One region of the Hymenobacter cellulosilyticus genome, then DNA from elsewhere that is predicted to be linked to it. Evidence: riboswitches for the same ligand, from Rfam matches in the RefSeq annotation. Region 1 holds a riboswitch; each other region holds the start of a gene.

Region 1 (4,304 bases):
TCGGGCTTGACGTAGGTGTTGTGAATTACCTGTAGCATCAGATCAGGCCGCCAGGGCGGCTGCAGCTGACCCTCATACCGGGTTTCAATCTTGGGCAGCCCCGAGAGAAACGCCGCGTCGTGGACCAGGTTGGCGGCCCGGCCGTGGTCGGGGTGGCGGTCCACGTTGGGGTTGGTCAGAATAATGGAAGGCCGAAAGCGGCGAATTACCTGAATAACTTGCAGCTGATGGGCCTCGTCGTTGAGAAAGAATCCGTCGCGCATGCCCAGGTTTTCGCGCACGTGCAGCCCCAGGATGCGGGCCGCGTCGGCGGCTTCCTCGGCCCGCAGCTCGGCCGAGCCCGGGTGCCCAGTTCCCCGCGCGTGAGGTCCACCACGCCCACGCGCCGGCCCTTGGCAATGTGCTTCATGAGCGTACCCGCGCAGCCTACTTCGGCGTCGTCGGGGTGGGCCGCAATCATCAGGATATCGAGCTTCATAGAGGGAGTTAAGCGGAAACTGGCGGTAAGATAAGCGGGAAGCAAACCGCAAATGAGAACAGAACTTCACGCGAAGCGTCATGCTGAGCCCAGGTCAAGCATCTCGCGGGCCGCCGTTGGTAGAAGCAACAACACAAAAAAGAACGTCATGCTGAGCCCAGTCGAAGCATCTCTACCGCCACAGTAATCGGATTACTACAGCACGCGAGATGTCTCGCTCAGGCTCGACATGACGTTCTTAATGGAGTGGTCTTGATAGAGCGTTCCGGAAAACCAGCTTACGCCAGCACCTGAATCACGGCTTCCGAGAAACGCTCCATTTCCTCGAGTTGGGGGCTGCACTGGAGCAGGAACAGATCCACGCCCACGGCTTCGAAGGCGGCAATGCGCTCGGCTACCTGGTCGGGCGTGCCGGTCAGGCCGGAGCGCAGGCCCCGGTTCGACACGGAGTAGTCCTGCAGACTCACCTGGTTTTCGAGCTGGGTGCCGGCCAGCCACTGCTGGTAGTTTTTGTAGCCGGCGGCCGAGCCCTGCACGTTGGTAATGCGCTCCAGCTCCTTCTTGACCTCGGCATCGGTGTTGCGCACCACCGAGTAGGCCGCAACGCCGAACTTCATGGGCGGCAAGCCCAGCTTGTCGCGGCGCTGGCTCAAGTCCTGAATGCGGCGGCCGATGGCCTCAGGCTCGTCGCCGTGCATCACGTAGCCGTCGCACTGGGCCGCAATCATGTTTTTGGCCGCTTCCGACTCACCGCCGGCGTAGATAAACGGCCGGGGGCGCGACACGGGCTTGGGCTGCAGAATCGAGTCGGTGACCTTGTAGAACTTGCCTTCGAAGGTGAAGTGGTCCTGCTTCCACATGTTGTCCACCACGTGCAGCCACTCGGCGGTGCGGGCGTAGCGGTCGTCGTGCTGCTCGAAGTGCACACCGTACTTCTTGGCCTCATCCTGCCACCACGACGACACCACGTTCAGCGACAAGCGGCCGTTGCTGATGTGGTCGATGTTGGCGGCCTGCTTGGCCAGCAAAGCCGGCGAGTGAAACGTAGGCCGCACGGCCACCATCAACTCGATTTTCTTGGTCACGGCGGCCAGGGCGGCGGCCGTGCTCCAGGCATCCAGACTCGGGGCTTCCTCACCCTTGATGTCGTTCAGGTTCAGCTCGGCAATGAGCGACAGGTCGTAGCCCAAATCCTCACTGCGCTGGGCCAACGTCTTGACGTAGTCCCAGTCGGCGCGCATGTTCTCGTCTTCGACGTTGCGCAGCCACCCGCCAAAAACGGGCATCCAATATCCGTACCGCATGACTTAGTGAATAGAAGCCGCAACCGGCTGTTGAGCGTTTGAAACAGTAGTCTTGGCAACGGGCTGGGCAGCGGCAGTCGTCCCGATCTGGGTTTCCAGGTAGTCCACAAAGCGGGCGTAGGGGTCGAAGCCGACCACGTTCACGGCATCGGCCACGAAGTTGGACAGGGCGTTGATGTCGTAGAAAAGCACGTCGCCGGTCCGGTCGTCAATCAGGTACTCGATGCCGCCCACGTCGATTTTGGCGGCGGCCACGATGCGCTCCACGGCTTCGATTACCTCCGCTGGGGGCGTAAAGGCTTCCACCTGAATGCCCTTTTTGGGTGCTTCGGTCAGGCAGAACTCAGCCGACTGCTCCTCGGGAATCTGGCAGATTTCGGCCGGGCACAGGTTGAAGCTTTCCCCGGTCGTAAACACCTTCATGGCGTAGAGAAACTTGCCGTCGAGGGTTTCCACGCGGTGAATGTTACCACCGCGGGGCGTCACGTACTCCTGCACCAGGGCCGTCTGGTCGATGCCCAGATCAATCTGGTTGGCTTCGACGGCAGCGTGAATACCTTCAATCGTGTCGAAGCGGATAATGCCCGCGCCACTGCCGCCAATGTTGACTTTCACCACAATGGGGAACTGCAGTTGCTGGGCGGCGTCGGCAATGCGGGAGGCGTGGTTGACCACGAAGGACTTCGGATATTTCAAGCCCAGCGAGGCAAACAAGGAAAGCTGGCGGGCCTTGTTGGTTTCGATGGCCGTAGCGGCCGAGCCGTTGATAATACGGGTGCCGATACGCTCCAGGTGAGTGGCAAAACCGGCCGTGTGGAAGATGCCCTGGCCGTGGCCGCGCAGGTAGGCGGAAGAGCTCATCCGGTTCACAACCAGGGAGTAGCGGCTCTCCTGTTCGGCCGGGTCAAAGAGGTGGTGGGCCGCGTCAATTTTCTCGTAGGGCAGGCCCCGGCGGTCAAGCTCGGCAAACAGGGGCTTAAACCATTCGGGGTGCTCGTAATAAATGCCAATCGGCTTTTGGGGCTGGGCCATGGGGTTGTAATAGAAAAAGAAGTGTGACAAGGGAAGGGCCCGGCCGCAGTAGCGCGGCAGACGGGTAACAGCCGCCGACAGCTTAGCCGCTCTAAAGACGCTTAGCGCCGAAAACCCCACAGGCCAACCCGACAGACGCGCCGCAACGCAGCGGGAGCTGTTTGGTTAAAGCCAAGCAAGGCAGGGGACGCAGCAGGCTACAAGCCAGGGCGGCAAAGCAAAACCAACACAGCGGAAACTGGCTGGTCAGCCGGCAGGGGAGAAGTGGGCGTGACTAGCAACAACAGCCAGCGCCGGCCAGAGGCCAACAACAGACTGCGGCAGGAGCAGACTGGGGCTGGGCTACGAAAGCAGCGGAGAAGGCAGAAAAGTTGTTGGCAGTGTCCACGGCAACTTGTTTTTATATGGTCAGGACTTGGCACCGTTCCAGCTCATCACTGGGGGTTGCCGGCGTATCGTCGAGCCTGTCTCTCCACGCCTCTGTATAAAAACAATCCTTTGGTCAGAAAGAATTGACTCTGCAAAGGTAAGGCGATGCACGGCACAGTTACAATACCCCGGCCGGGCCCCGATTTTCCTGCCTTCTTAGCGCAGAGTAGCCTATAAACAGCAAAGCCCCGCAGAGGTTCCGCGGGGCTTTGCCGGATAACGTCAATGAGTGGCTTTCAGCCGCTAGGCGTCGGTTTTGGCTTTCACCTTCACTTTGTTCTTGCGGGCTTTGCGCGGGCCGTGCGCCACAGAAAAAGCCCTGGGCCTAGCTGCCAGCACTTGCTCGGCCGCCACGCGCTGCAGAGCCACGGCCTGTTCGGGCAATAGGCCCAGCGCGGCGGCGGCCTCTTCCCGAGAACCGAGGCGGCGCGGGTCATAGTCGGTGATTTCGCCGAACAATACGCAGGCACTCAGGTAGGCCCCGGCCGTGCCGGGGTGGTAGTTGTCTTCGCCCCACAGGTCGAGCTTGCCGGGTTCGGGCTGGTAGGGGTTGCGCTGGGCCACGCCGGTTTGCACGGCCCGCAGCCAGGCGTCGCCGGCCGGGGCCACGCCCGCAAACCGGCCATTAGCGCGGGCTGCTTCGTAATAGCCGCGGTGCAAGTCATGGGTCATCGAGTCGAGGGGCAGGCCGGAGTAGGCTTTGCCGGGTAGGTAGGTCTGGTCGGCCCGGGCCCAGGTCTGGTAGAAGTACAGCCGGGCCGCGGGGTTGGCCGTGTGCACGGCCTGCTCGATGCGGGTCGAATAGTCGCGGAACGTGCTGGGCCGGCCGCCGCGCCGGGTGGGCAGGGGCCACATGCTGTGCTCCTGCAGCACCACTGTGTGCCAGCGCGGCTGCTGCAGCGTGAGTTGGGCGCTGTCGTAGTGCAGCTTCAGCGACTCGCCGTTGATGCACTGAAAATGCACCTCATAGGGCAGGCCGGCCTGGTCGGCAAACTTCTTGAAAATAGCCGGAATTCCGCCCCATTCCCCGGTTTTCTGCTTCCCAACCCGCTCAATGGTAA
Region 2 (4,304 bases), 510 kb from region 1:
TTTCCTCATCACCGACATCCTGGCCCAGCTCACCCGCCCCGACTTGCCGGTGGGCTACGAAACCAGCATCCGGCTGCCCAAGATTGCCTGGAAAACGGGCACCAGCTACGGCCGCCGCGACGCCTGGAGCATAGGCTACAACAAGGAATACACCATCGGAGTGTGGGTCGGCAACTTTAGCGGGCAGGGCAGCCCCGCCCTTACCGGCTCCGACATTGCCACGCCCCTGCTCTTCGACCTCTTCAATACGCTGGCCTATAACTCGCCCAACAACTGGTTTCAGCCGCCCGCCAGCCTCGATTTTCGTCTGGTATGTGCCGAAACCGGCCGGCCGCCGGGTGAGAACTGCCCCAACCAGCTTATCGACTACTTCCTGCCCGGCGTGTCGTCGGGGTTGCGCTGCCAGCACCAGAAGGAGGTGCTGCTCTCGGCCGACGCGCGGTATGCCTACTGCCGGGCCTGCGCCCCGGCCACGGGCTACCGGCGGGAAATGTACCCGAATCTGCTGCCCGAAGTAGCCGCTTTCCGCGAGGCCCAGGGCATTCCGTACCGGCGCCGGCCGCCCCACAATCCCGGCTGCCAGCTTGTGCGCGGGGGCCGCGAAAAGGCGCCCAGCATCATCTCCCCGCTGGCTAATACCGAGTACGTGCTCAACAAAGGCGAGCAGCAGCAACTGCTTTTGAGCTGCACCACCGACAACGAGGTGCGGCAGGTGTCGTGGTACATCAACGACCAGTTTTTGCGCACTGCACCGGCCACCGAGCGGGTATTTTTCCGCCCGCCAGCCGGGGCCCTCAAGATTTCCTGCGCCGATGACCACGGCCGCAACACCGACATCCGCATTGTGGTCAACGAGCTGTAAGCGGGCAGAAAAAGATAAGTAGCCTCCTCGATGGGCCGGCTTTGCTCAAGCTGAGGCCGGACCGAAAATGCGGTTTCCGTAGTGTCACTGAATGGACCGCTCGACTGGTTTTTTGGCTGGCAGCAGCACAGGGTGCTTCTGATTCTACAATTCTTTATTCCTTGGCTTACGGCAGTACGCGGGGTATTTTATTGTCCACAGTTTACTGCCAATTACCTCGCTGCCAGGATAGGGCTCTACTGCCCACAGGTATGATTCACCTTACCTGAAATAACGCCAAACAGGCCACTACTAGGTTTAAACACAGTAAATCGGCAGAAATTTATAGCCAAATGATATGCTCGTTATTACTTTAAGTAATACACGTAATTTATACTAACACCCGTGTGTACTTCTATCTAATAGCCTATAAAATAGTCCATTACCTGCGTTATTTTCGAGACAATAACACTTCTCCGCGTTATAACTTGCAATTATAAAATTCATGCTATTACCTTTGTACTACCAATTCTTTACCCATCAAAGGATTGTTTTTATACAGAGGCGTGGAGAGACAGGCTCAACGAAGCGCCGGCAACCATCCGCAAATGCGGAACGGTGCCAAGTCCTGACCATATAAAAACAACAACGTCGTGAAAACCTTGTCCAACGCCCGCACTATTTCGCCCACCTCCGCTGCCCTACAGCATGGATGTTGTGGCATGATGTGCTGTCGGTGTTGTTAGCCGGTCACGCCCTTTGCTTTTCCTGCCCGTGCCCCACGCTCCGCTAAGCTGAGCTGTTTTCGCACAACCCTTTTCTCGACTACCGCAGGCTAGTCTGCCTGGATTGGCACAACCCATTTGTGCGCCGGGTGCCCCGAAAGCCGGTAATTCCGCTCCGGAAAAGCCATATTCTCTTCGCATCATGCAAGTAGCCTCAGAGGCGCTGGTTTCGAGCCTGCGCCAGCAGCTCGCCGGGCGTTCTGCCCTAGAAATACTCTCGGAAGCTGCCGCGCAGTTTCCCGGCCAGGCCATTTTCTCGACCTCCTTCGGCCTCGAAGACCAGATCATTACCCACCTGATTTTCGAGCACAATCTGCCCATCAAGGTCTTTACGCTCGATACGGCCCGCAACTTCCAGGAAACCTATTCCACCTGGAATAAGACGCTGCTGCGCTACGGCAAGACCATTGAGCCCTACTTCCCCAGCAGTCGGCCGTTGAGCAACTGCTGCTTGAAAAAGGCCCCAACAGCTTCTACGAAAGCGTGGAAAACCGCAAGGAGTGCTGCGGCATCCGCAAGGTGGAGCCTCTGCGGCGCGCTTTGCTGGGCCAGCAGGCTTGGTTTACCGGCATCCGGGCCGAACAGTCGGCTAACCGGCAGGACATGCACGCGGTGGAGTGGGACGGCGGCCACCAGCTTATCAAGTTTCACCCGCTCTTCGACTGGACCTTTGAGCAGTGCTGGGACTTTGTGCACAAGCACAGCATTCCCTTCAACCCGCTGCACCAGCAAGGCTTCGTGAGCATCGGGTGCGCGCCCTGCACCCGGGCCATCAAGGCCGGGGAGGATTTCCGGGCCGGGCGCTGGTGGTGGGAAGACCAGTCGGCCAAGGAGTGCGGCCTGCACAGCACCCACAACGGCCCCGACCCGGTGGTGGAGCCGGTCAACGCTTCGACTCTGTAACGACTATCCATTCATACATCAGCGGGCAATCGGGCCTGCCGCGGCACTTTAGATTCTCTAGTATGAGTACCCCTCACTTCGATTACCTTGACCGGCTGGAAGCCGAAGCCATTCACATTCTGCGGGAAGTAGCAGGCCAGTTTGAGCGGCCGGCTTTGCTGTTCTCGGGCGGCAAAGACTCGATTGTGCTCACGCGTCTGGCCGAAAAAGCCTTCCGCCCCGGACGTTTCCCATTCCCGCTGGTGCACGTCGATACCGGCCACAACTTCCCCGAAGTGCTTAAGTTTCGCGACGAGCTGGCCGCTGAGCTGGGCGAAAAGCTCATCGTGCGCAGCGTGGAAGACACCATTAAGCGGCAGCGCCTGCGCGAGCCGGGCGGCAAGTTTCCGAGCCGCAACCCGCTGCAGACTTACACCCTGCTCGAAACCATTGAGGAGTTTCAGTTCGATGCCTGCATCGGGGGAGCCCGGCGCGACGAAGAAAAGGCCCGGGCCAAGGAGCGCATCTTCTCGGTGCGCGACGAATTCGGCCAGTGGGACCCCAAGCGCCAGCGCCCCGAGCTCTGGAACGTGTACAACGGCCGGATTCAGAAGGGCGAGAACGTGCGCGTATTCCCGATTTCCAACTGGACCGAGCTGGATGTGTGGCGCTACATTCAGCGCGAGAATATTGCCTTGCCCAGCATCTATTTCGGCCACCCGCGCACCTGCGTGGTGCTGCCCAGCGGCCAGCTTTTGGGCCTGAATGAGCACCTGCGCCTCGACGAAAACGACGAAATCGTGGAGCGGCAAGTGCGCTTCCGCACCGTGGGCGACTCGACCTGCACCGCGGCCGTGGAAAGCGACGCGGCCACCATCGACGACATCATTGCCGATCTGCTGCTAGCCAAAGTCAGTGAGCGGGGCGCCACCCGCCTCGACGACAACATCTCCGAGGCCGGCATGGAAGACCGCAAACGCAACGGCTATTTCTAAGTGGTGAAGTTGTGAGAGGTGAAGTTGCGAATCCCGCATTCCGCTTCACCTGCACGACCATTTACAATTTCACAACCTCACAATCTCACCTCATGGACCTTCTCCGATTTATCACCTGCGGCAGCGTCGACGACGGCAAGAGCACGCTGATTGGCCGTTTGCTTTACGACTCTGATTCCGTGTCCTTGGACGTACTGGCGGCCCTGGAAAACCGTCCCACCGTGCACGGCACCGTGGATTTGGCCTTGCTGACTGACGGTCTGCGGGCTGAGCGCGAACAGGGCATCACCATCGACGTGGCCTACAAGTACTTCACCACGCCGCGCCGCAAGTTTATCATCACCGACGCGCCCGGCCACGTGCAGTACACCCGCAATATGGTCACGGGCGCCTCCACTGCTGATCTGGCCATTGTGCTGGTCGATGCCCGGCAGGGCGTGGTGGAGCAGACCCGCCGCCACTCGCTTATTGCCTCCTTGGTGGGCATTCGGTACTTTGTACTGGCCGTGAACAAGATGGACCTGGTGGGCAACGAGGAATCGGTGTTCGACCAAATTGTGGCCGACTACGCTGCCATTGCCGACCAGCTCAAGCTGCCCAACGTGACGGCCATTCCCATCAGCGCTCTGCTGGGCGACAATATCGTGGCCCGCTCCAAGAATCTGGGCTGGTACACCGGCCCCAGCCTGCTGGAACACCTGGAAAGCGTGCCGGCTTTCGAAGAAGCCTCCATTGCCGAGCCACGCTTTCAGGTGCAGTTCGTCATCCGACCCCAGACCGAGGACTACCCCGACTACCGCG
Region 3 (4,304 bases), 720 kb from region 1:
ACTTGGCGGCTTCCCGCACCACGTTGGGACCTTTGCGGCGGTACTGGTAGAAAATTCCTGAGTCGAAGGCCGTCCAGAAGCAGGCTTTCTGCCCGCAGTATTTCAAGCCGTTATTCGCCCAGGTGTTGCAGGTATACAGGAAGCTGTAGGTGCGCTTGGCCTCATAAAATGCGTCGTGCTGCCCGTAGCTGTGGTTCTGAATGTGGAAGGGCCGGCCCTGGGCGTCGTAGTCGAAGCTGGCTTTGATGTACTCAATCAGGCGCTGGTACTCGGCCTGGCTGATGCGGATTTTTACGCAGCTTTCCGACTCCCGCATGGTCTGGTGGAAGGTAACGTGCATGGCCGAGGAGCTCAGATGGAACATGGCCTTGAAGGCGGTGCTGGGTTTGAGCTCGGCCCAGGTAGGCGTGTCCAGGTAAAAGCCCTTGTCGCCCCAGCCGAAGCCCACGTACTGGGCCGAGGCGTCGCGGGCCGGCGTGTTTTCGAAGGGCACCAGCGTGGTCCAGTCGATGTAGGCGGTGCGCACCGGCGTCACGATATCGGTGTGCACGCCGTTGGAGAGGATGTAGATATCCACGTCCTCGGTGCGGTCGGCGTCCTGGGTGTTGACCGGAATGCGGGACAAGGCAAAGGACGAGGCCACGTACAGGCCGGCAATGCCCACGAGGGAACCAAGGGTGTAGCCGGTAATTTTCAGGGCGGTTTTTACTCCTGGATGCATAGGGTGGAGGTGGGCCGGCAGCGGCTAAAGATGCTGAAGAAGCCGGGTTAGGTTGCTGGGGTGAGTTCTGCCGCCCGCAGCGGGGGGCAAAATGGTGGTGCTGGCACCTACTGCTTTTTCGGGCATTAGGTTAAGCTGCCGGACCTTTTTGCCCCGGCTAAGGTAATAGCCCGGTAAGCCCCGCGGGGGAATTTCGGCGCGGCGGTTGCAAATCCGGGCCGGGCTAGGCTACCTTTGCGCCATCAATTCTTTCTGCCCAAAGGATTGTTTTTATACAGAGGCGCTGAGAGACAGGCTCTTTGACGCGCCGGCAACCCCCGCAGCTTCGCGGAACGGTGCCAATTCCTGCCCATATAAAAACAAGTTGCCGTGGATTGCTTCCCTAGCCTGCCCGTTTTCGTTTCCGTTGCTACCGTGCCCGCGCCTCCCGTTGGGGCCCGGCACGCTGTAAGCGGGTGTTGTTGCTGTTGCTGAAGCACCGGGCGCTAGCCCCTGCGGCCCCCGTGCCGCCCGGCCCTCGTCTGGGCCGACCACCTCTTTCCTGACTTTCTCTTTTCCGGTTGCGGCCGGGCCCGGCGCCTTTGCGCGGGCCTCGCGCTGTTGCAGCAGCCAAGCTGCCGCAGCCGGAACCCTTTTCACTTCTGAGCGGGCCGCGGCGCGTTCCTATCCCTGGTTATGTTAAAAAAATCACTGGAGCTGCTTCGCTTGGAAGCAGCCGAAACGGGGGCCGGCACCCTGAAGCGCAGCCTGGGCGGCTTCAGCCTGGTAGCCATCGGCATCGGCGTTATCATCGGGGCGGGCTTGTTCTCGCTCACCGGCATTGCGGCGGCCAACAACGCCGGCCCGGCCGTAACCTTGTCTTTTCTGGTGGCGGCCGTGGGCTGCGCCTTCTCAGCCTTGTGCTACGCCGAGTTTGCCGCCATGGTGCCCGTGGCCGGCTCGGCCTACACGTATTCCTACGCCACTATGGGCGAGCTGTTTGCCTGGATTATTGGCTGGGATTTGATTCTGGAGTACTCGGTGGGGCCGCTGCGGTGGCCATCAGCTGGTCGCAGTATCTGGTCAAGGTGCTCGACAACTTCAACCTGCACATTCCGCCCCAGCTGGTAATGTCGCCCTTCGAAACGGCCAAGCTGGCCGACGGCGGCACCGTGTCGGGCCTCGTGAACGTACCGGCCATGCTTATCGTGCTGGCCATTACGGCCATCATCATCCGGGGCACCTCGGGCTCGGCCTGGTTTAATGCCCTGGTCGTGACGCTGAAGGTGGCCGTGGTGCTCGTGTTCATTGCCCTGGGCTGGCAATACATTGATCCGGCCAACTACCAGCCCTACATTCCGGAGAATACCGGCACGTTTGGCGAGTTTGGCTGGAGCGGCATCCTGCGCGGGGCCGGGGTGGTGTTTTTCGTTTTCATTGGCTTCGATATTGTGGCTACCATGGCCCAGGAAACCAAGAATCCGCAGCGCAACATGCCCATCGGCATCATCGGCTCCTTGCTGGTGTGCACCGTGCTCTTCATTCTCTTCGGCCACGTGCTGACGGGCGTAGCCAACTATAAGGAGTTCAAGGACAGTGCCGCGCCCGTAGCCATTGCCATTGAGAAAACGCCCTACGGCTGGCTTTCTTCGGCCATCATCATTGCCATTCTCATCGGCTACACCTCCGTTATCCTGGTGGATTTGATGGGGCAGAGCCGGGTGTTTTTCTCCATGTCCAAGGACGGGCTCCTGCCCAAGGTGTTTTCCGAAGTACACCCCGTATTCAGCACCCCGCACAAGTCTAACTTGCTGTTGGGGCCTTTATCAGTTTGTTTGCCGGCTTTGTGCCCATCTCGGTGGTCGGCGAAATGACTAGCATCGGCACCCTGCTGGCCTTCGTGATGGTGTGCCTGGGCGTGCTCATTATGCGCAAGAAGGAGCCCAACGCCCCCGCGGCTTCCGCACTCCTTGGGTGCCGGTAGTGCCCATACTCGGCATCCTTACCTGCCTGCTGATGATGATTTCGTTGCCCCTCGACACTTGGCTTCGTCTCTTCGTGTGGCTCGCCATCGGTCTGGCCATTTATTACGGCTACGGCAAGAAGCACAGCAAGCTGGGCCAGGAGCAGGTGGCTCAGTAACGTACTGCCCTAGCCATCAAAAGACCTCGGTCGGCATCCTACAGCACTGTATGATGCCGACCGAGGTCTGTTTTTTATGTCTGTTCACACGTGCGAGCAAGCTCCGAAAATGTAACGCGAAGTTTCACTTTGCGACGCGTTGAACAAAGTCTACCTGGCCATTTGCAACGACTTGCTAAGAGCAGCTTCACGTTACCAGTTTAGCGCCTGAGCAGCTTGCGCAGCAGGGGCTGGGCTTCGGGCACCAGGCCCAGTAAGAGCAGGATTCCGCCATAAAGCACTGTGAGCACCGTGCCCCGCATGAGCATGGTGAGGAACTTGGAAGGCAAGGTGGGCAGCAGCCACACCAGCAGGCCCGCGCCGGCGGCCACCAGCAGAATCACGGGGATGCGCCAGGTGAAGGGCTGCAGCCGGTAGCTGTACCATACAAACCAGGTGCGGGCCGTGTTGATGCCCACGATGGCAAAGAGCGTGGCCAAGGCCGAGCCCGTGATGCCCAGGGGTGGAATCAGCAGGCGGTTGAGGAGGATGGTGATGCCGGCCAGCGACAGGTTGAAAATCAAATCGAAGCGGTAGCGTGGGGAGGTCACCACGATCAGGCCGTTAACGCCCGTGATGCCGTCGTAGAGGCGGCCGGCCAGCAGCAGCAGCACGGCCGTGGTGCCGGTGGCGTACACCGGGTTTTTAATCAGAGAGTAAATAAAGTCCAGGTTGAGGCTGATGCCCAGGGCCAGGTAGCAGCCCAGGATGGTGTTGAGCCGGGTGGTGTCGCGGTAGAAGTCGGCCATCTTGCCCAGGTCCTGGTCTTTCCAGTACTGGGCCAGCAGGGGAAAGGCAATCTTGTTGAGCGAGCGGGCCGGGATGGTCAGGGCCGTGCTGATGTTGTAGGCAATGCCGTAGATGCCCGCTGCCGCCAGGCTGATCTGGGCGCTGACCATCCAGGAGTCGATAAAGCCCAGGATGCTGCCCGAAAGGCTGGAAAGCAACGCAAACGCGCCGAAGCGTACAATCTCGCTCAGCGGCCGCACTCCCAAGGCCGCTTTGGTCGGCCGCAGGTGCAGCTCCCCGATGTAGGCCAGGTAGACCGTCAGCAGCAGGGAAATAGCACCGTAGAGGCCGATATAGCCCAACACAAACTCATGAAACTGTAACAGGCCCTTACCATAGAGCAAGGCTAGGCCAGCAATAAGCACCCGCAGTACGATGTCCTGCAAAAAAGAGGAAAAGGCGGTGTGGTAGAGGCCCTTGAGGTAGGCATCCTGCAGGGAGTAGAGCAGGCTGAAAAGCGCCAGCAGCGTGGCCCAGGCGTACACGGGCTGCAGCATAGCGGCGTCGGTGGGCTCGTAGCAGGCCAGAATCAGGGGCTTGCCCAGCAGGAACAGGGCCGTGACCAGGGCAAAGCCCAGCAGGGGTATGCCTAGCAGAAAAGGTAGAAACCCGTGGTGGCCCGCTTCCCGGTTTC
Region 4 (4,304 bases), 2.5 Mb from region 1:
CACTCCACCGTCCGGTCAGGGCTTGTATTCGAAAGCGTAGGTAGTGAGTGTCTGCCCTGGGGCATCGTGCTTCAGGCTGACAAAGCTGTACTCGTTGCCTTTTGCCAGGAGCTGAGCTTCCAGCGTACCAGAGGCCGGAGGGGCACCGCCACCGGTTTGCCCCAGGAGCCAAAGCCGTGGCTACCACCGCCCGCCAGGGTACCCAGCACGTAGACGGCCTCGGGCCCCAGCTTGGCTTTCACGGCCTGTCCCATAGAGCGAAAACCCTTTACCTCAGGCCCCAAAACCTGCACCTTATTGGCCAAATGGCCCAACGCACCCCAGCAAATTACTTTTTCCCGCGGGTGCTGCCGCAGGTACCACAGCAGGTTATCGGCCATCTGGGCGTCGCGGGGGTTGCTGGTGGTAGCCGTCCATTCCGTAGAATCCCGCACGCCGGAGTCGTTAGTGGCATAATCGTGGGCTAGGGCCTGCAAGCTACGCAGGTTCTGCAACCAAAATGTAGCCCGCTCCCGCCGGGAGGCATTGGGTCCGGCCGCTACTTTTTCCAGCAGCTTGCGCGCCTTGCTTACCTGCAAATCGAAAATAAGAATCTGGTGGCTGGGCGGAAAAAGGAAGTTTTCTCCCATCGTGCTCAGGCACTCCTCCAGGTAATCATAGGCCAGTTCGTTGCCTCCTTTCTCGGGTTTGAGCAGTGCTTCCAACTCCTCTATCTGGCTTTCCTGGTAGGCCCCGCTGAGCTGATAATCGAAGCCGGCCACGCGCAGCCGACCTTTGCCCAGCAGCGGTAGCACCGCCTGAAATTCCTGGGTGCCCGTCCAGACGCCGAATACGCTAGACTCAATAGCTTCCCGTACCGCTGCGCCGCCCGTAATCTGGCGCTGGGCCATATCCAGCTCATAAAAGCCGCTTTCGAAAGCTACGGTGGTAAAGCCCAGGCGCTGCTGCAAAAAGCGTATCAGCCGGATTTTAGCCTCGGTTACGTTGCCTTCCCCGTGGGTTGGCTCCCCCAGCATGACGACTTGGGCCGGACCAATTTCCCGTACTAAGAATTCCAGGTCGGCAAAGCTGGTATCAGCTGGGTTAATACTACGAATAGGGTGCGCCAACAAGGAGGGTTGGGCCTGAGCAACAGAAACCACCGCCGCATACAGCAGACCAACGGCTAACCAGCGAAGGATAGAAAACATGACTATAGACAAGCGACGCAAAGAGTATATAGCGCTAATCTAATAGGTTTTAGTAAGCTCCTGCCCTCACTAAGCAGGATCAGGTAGGTAGAGCCGCAGACTCACAATACTATTTGACGCACGAAAAAGGCCGCTTCCTGGAGCAGGAAGCGGCCTTTTGACAATTGGCGGAACGAAAAACTATTCCTTTTCGAGGCGCAGCTCAGCACCTTCGGGGCTTTTCATGGTGAGCTTGTCGTCGGTCAGGGTTACTACGTCGAAGCTGTTGCTGGTAGCGGCACCGTCGGGGTCAGCGTGATTTTCTTGCCGGGCTGGTCGAAGGTATACTTACCGTTTACGGCTCCGGCCGGCGAAGTCATATTGTACTGGCCGTTGGCGAAAAACGTGATACGCTCGTCCTCCTGGGTGTCGGTCTGCTTTACCTTGTCGCCGCCGGCGCTGAGCTCTTTATCGGTTTTCCAGACTTTGCTCTCGGTACCGTAGAGCATATTGACGCCTTCAACTTTGCCTTCCTTGCTACCACAGGCAGACAGGAACAGAACAGTCAGCATCATCAGGCTGGCGAGCAGGCGAAAGGAAGTGGGGAGAGTTTTCATGGTGGAAAAGGGTTTGGAGAAGGGATTAAAACGACAGCGCCGGCTCGCCAAATAGCGGCTAGCGTTGCGGTTCTTACGGGGCAAAATCCAAAGAGTTAGGGCCGGCAGCGTTGGGCTTGGCGGGCCACAACCAATTTACCCTGAGGGCGTACTAAGCCCTGATACCGTGGCCGTCAGGCACATGCGGTAGCGTCTACTCCCCTCACCTTAACCGACACATAACCATGGGACTGTTCGATTTCCTCAGCAATAAAGGCGAAGAAAAACCGGTTCAGCCAGCGGCCAAGCCCGCCGCCGGAGCCACCGATTTTTTCGGAAATAATAACGCCGCTGCGGCCCCCGCAGCGCAACCTACCGCCGCAAAAGGCGACTCTTATACTGTGGTAAGCGGCGATTCGCTCTCGAAGATTGCCAAGCACCACTACGGTGACGCCTCCAAGTGGCACCAGATTTACGAAGCAAATAAAGCCATTATTGGCGCTAACCCCGACCATATCGAAGTGGGTCAGCAGCTAACGTTACCTACCCTTTAGGTCCTTTTTTGCAGAAAAAGGTTGGAAACGCCGTCCGAGCTTCGGGCGGCGTTTTTTTCGTCCATTTTCTGGAAAAAATAAAAAACTTTCCCCGGAATTTGGTCTTTTCAATTCCAGGTGTACATTTGCAGTCACCAACCCGGTACTCTCCCAGAACGATGGGACAGTTTGAAAGAATTTATACAGAAGCGGCGAGAGAACAGGCTCCCTGACCCGCTGGCAACCTTCATCTGATGAAAGGTGCCAATTCCTGCCCGCATGGCGTAAGGCCTGCGGGAGCTATAAGTCGAGTACCATGGAAAACAACCCTGCTTCCGCTTTCTTTACCCCGTCCGCGTCAGCCGCCTCCGTGCCGGCTGCTTCGCCGATGGGTTTGCGCATTTCTGCCCCTGGGTTTTCGGCCCGGCTGGCCGAACGAATGCGAATGTGCTGTTGGACCACGTGTTGTTGCTGTTGCTAGCCCCTGAGCGCCTAGCTTCTCCCCTCCCCTCCTTTTTTAGGCTTCCCCACCGCTTGCGGCCCTTGCGGGCCCGCTTCGTCGCAGGGTTTGGCCTGGCTCCGTTGCAGCCTTTTGCGGGCTCCGGATGTATTCCTGGTTGCCGTCGCCATGACCTCAACCAGCTGACAATCTGAAACTTCATTCCAAAGACTTTCTAACTCAGCCTTATCATGTCCACGCAAGCCCTGCAATTCGAGACCCTGCAACTCCACGCCGGCCAGCAGCCCGACCCGTAACCGGAGCCCGCGCCGTGCCGCTCTACCAAACGACTTCGTACGTGTTCAAAAACGCTGAGCACGGGGCCAACCTGTTTGCCCTGAAGGAGTTTGGCAACATCTACACCCGGCTGATGAACCCCACCACCGACGTGTTTGAGCAGCGCGTAGCAGCTTTGGAAGGCGGCGTGGCAGCTTTGGCTACGGGCTCGGGCAGGCTGCCCAGTTTATTGCCCTAAACAACATTCTGCAGGCCGGCGACAATTTCGTGAGCAGCTCCCACCTGTATGGTGGTACTTATAACCAGTTTAAAGTGGCCTTCAAGCGCCTGGGCATCGAAGTGCGCTTTGCCGACGGCGACAACCCAGCCTCGTTTGAAGACCTGATTGACGAGAAGACTAAGGCTATCTACCTCGAAACCATCGGTAACCCCAGCTTCAGTGTACCGGACTTTGAGCGAATTGCTGCCATTGCCGAAAAGCACGATTTGCCGCTGGTAGTGGACAATACGTTTGGGGCGGGTGGCTACCTGTTTCGCCCCCTGGAGCACGGCGCCCACATCGTGGTTGAGTCGGCCACGAAGTGGATTGGCGGGCACGGCACCAGCATCGGCGGCGTGATTGTGGACGGTGGCAAGTATGACTTCGGCAACGGCAAGTTTCCGCAGTTTACGGAGCCATCCGAAGGATACCACGGCCTCATTTTCAATGACGTATTCGGCAAGAACGGACCGTTTGGCAACATCGCCTTTATCATCCGGGCCCGGGTAGAAGGCCTGCGCGACTTTGGCCCGGCCATCAGCCCCTTCAACTCCTGGCAGCTGCTCATCGGCCTCGAAACCCTGAGTTTGAGGGTAGACCGCACCGTGGAAAACGCCCTGCGCATTGCCACCTGGCTCGAGCAGCACCCACAGGTAGAGAGTGTAAATTATCCGGGGTTGAAAAGCAGCCCTTACCATGCTTTGGCCCAGAAATACCTCAAGCGCGGCTACGGCGGCGTGCTGACCTTCAGCATCAAAGGCAGCAAGGAAACAGCCACGCAGTTTATCGACAACCTGAAGCTGGTAAGCCACCTGGCTAACGTGGGCGACGCCAAGACGCTGATTATTCAGCCCTCGGCCACCACCCACCAGCAGCTTTCGGAAGAAGAGCAGCGCGCCGCCGGCGTGACGCCGACTTCCCTGCGCCTGTCGGTAGGCATTGAACATTTCGAAGATATCCGCGCGGATCTGGCTCAGGCCTTCGACGCCGTGCGCAACGCTGCTCCCACGA

Evidence for each region. A riboswitch is a leader RNA that binds a small molecule or an ion and turns the genes downstream of it on or off. The one in region 1 is predicted to bind S-adenosylmethionine.
Region 2: linked by a shared signal. The riboswitch ahead of MUN79_RS10550 (phosphoadenylyl-sulfate reductase) and the one ahead of MUN79_RS13090 (ATP-grasp domain-containing protein) in region 1 are both predicted to bind S-adenosylmethionine.
Region 3: linked by a shared signal. The riboswitch ahead of MUN79_RS16610 (amino acid permease) and the one ahead of MUN79_RS13090 (ATP-grasp domain-containing protein) in region 1 are both predicted to bind S-adenosylmethionine.
Region 4: linked by a shared signal. The riboswitch ahead of MUN79_RS01030 (O-acetylhomoserine aminocarboxypropyltransferase/cysteine synthase family protein) and the one ahead of MUN79_RS13090 (ATP-grasp domain-containing protein) in region 1 are both predicted to bind S-adenosylmethionine.

The regions. Positions count from the first base shown of each region.
Region 1 is NZ_CP095046.1:2,671,568-2,675,871, forward strand. It holds partial or broken gene bshB1 (bacillithiol biosynthesis deacetylase BshB1) at 1-478, opposite strand, end outside; gene MUN79_RS13085 (LLM class flavin-dependent oxidoreductase) at 757-1,782, opposite strand; gene MUN79_RS13090 (ATP-grasp domain-containing protein) at 1,786-2,844, opposite strand; SAM riboswitch class I at 3,212-3,305, opposite strand; gene MUN79_RS13095 (hypothetical protein) at 3,487-4,304, opposite strand, start outside.
Region 2 is NZ_CP095046.1:2,158,527-2,162,830, reverse strand. It holds gene pbpC (penicillin-binding protein 1C) at 1-862, shown strand, start outside; SAM riboswitch class I at 1,393-1,484, shown strand; partial or broken gene MUN79_RS10550 (phosphoadenylyl-sulfate reductase) at 1,769-2,529, shown strand; gene cysD (sulfate adenylyltransferase subunit CysD) at 2,592-3,503, shown strand; gene MUN79_RS10540 (sulfate adenylyltransferase subunit 1) at 3,596-4,304, shown strand, end outside.
Region 3 is NZ_CP095046.1:3,386,912-3,391,215, forward strand. It holds gene MUN79_RS16605 (TIGR02117 family protein) at 1-721, opposite strand, end outside; SAM riboswitch class I at 989-1,081, shown strand; partial or broken gene MUN79_RS16610 (amino acid permease) at 1,397-2,842, shown strand; gene MUN79_RS16615 (oligosaccharide flippase family protein) at 3,043-4,304, opposite strand, start outside.
Region 4 is NZ_CP095046.1:199,491-203,794, forward strand. It holds gene MUN79_RS01015 (erythromycin esterase family protein) at 72-1,190, opposite strand; gene MUN79_RS01020 (hypothetical protein) at 1,442-1,786, opposite strand; gene MUN79_RS01025 (LysM peptidoglycan-binding domain-containing protein) at 2,011-2,319, shown strand; SAM riboswitch class I at 2,495-2,607, shown strand; partial or broken gene MUN79_RS01030 (O-acetylhomoserine aminocarboxypropyltransferase/cysteine synthase family protein) at 2,989-4,304, shown strand, end outside.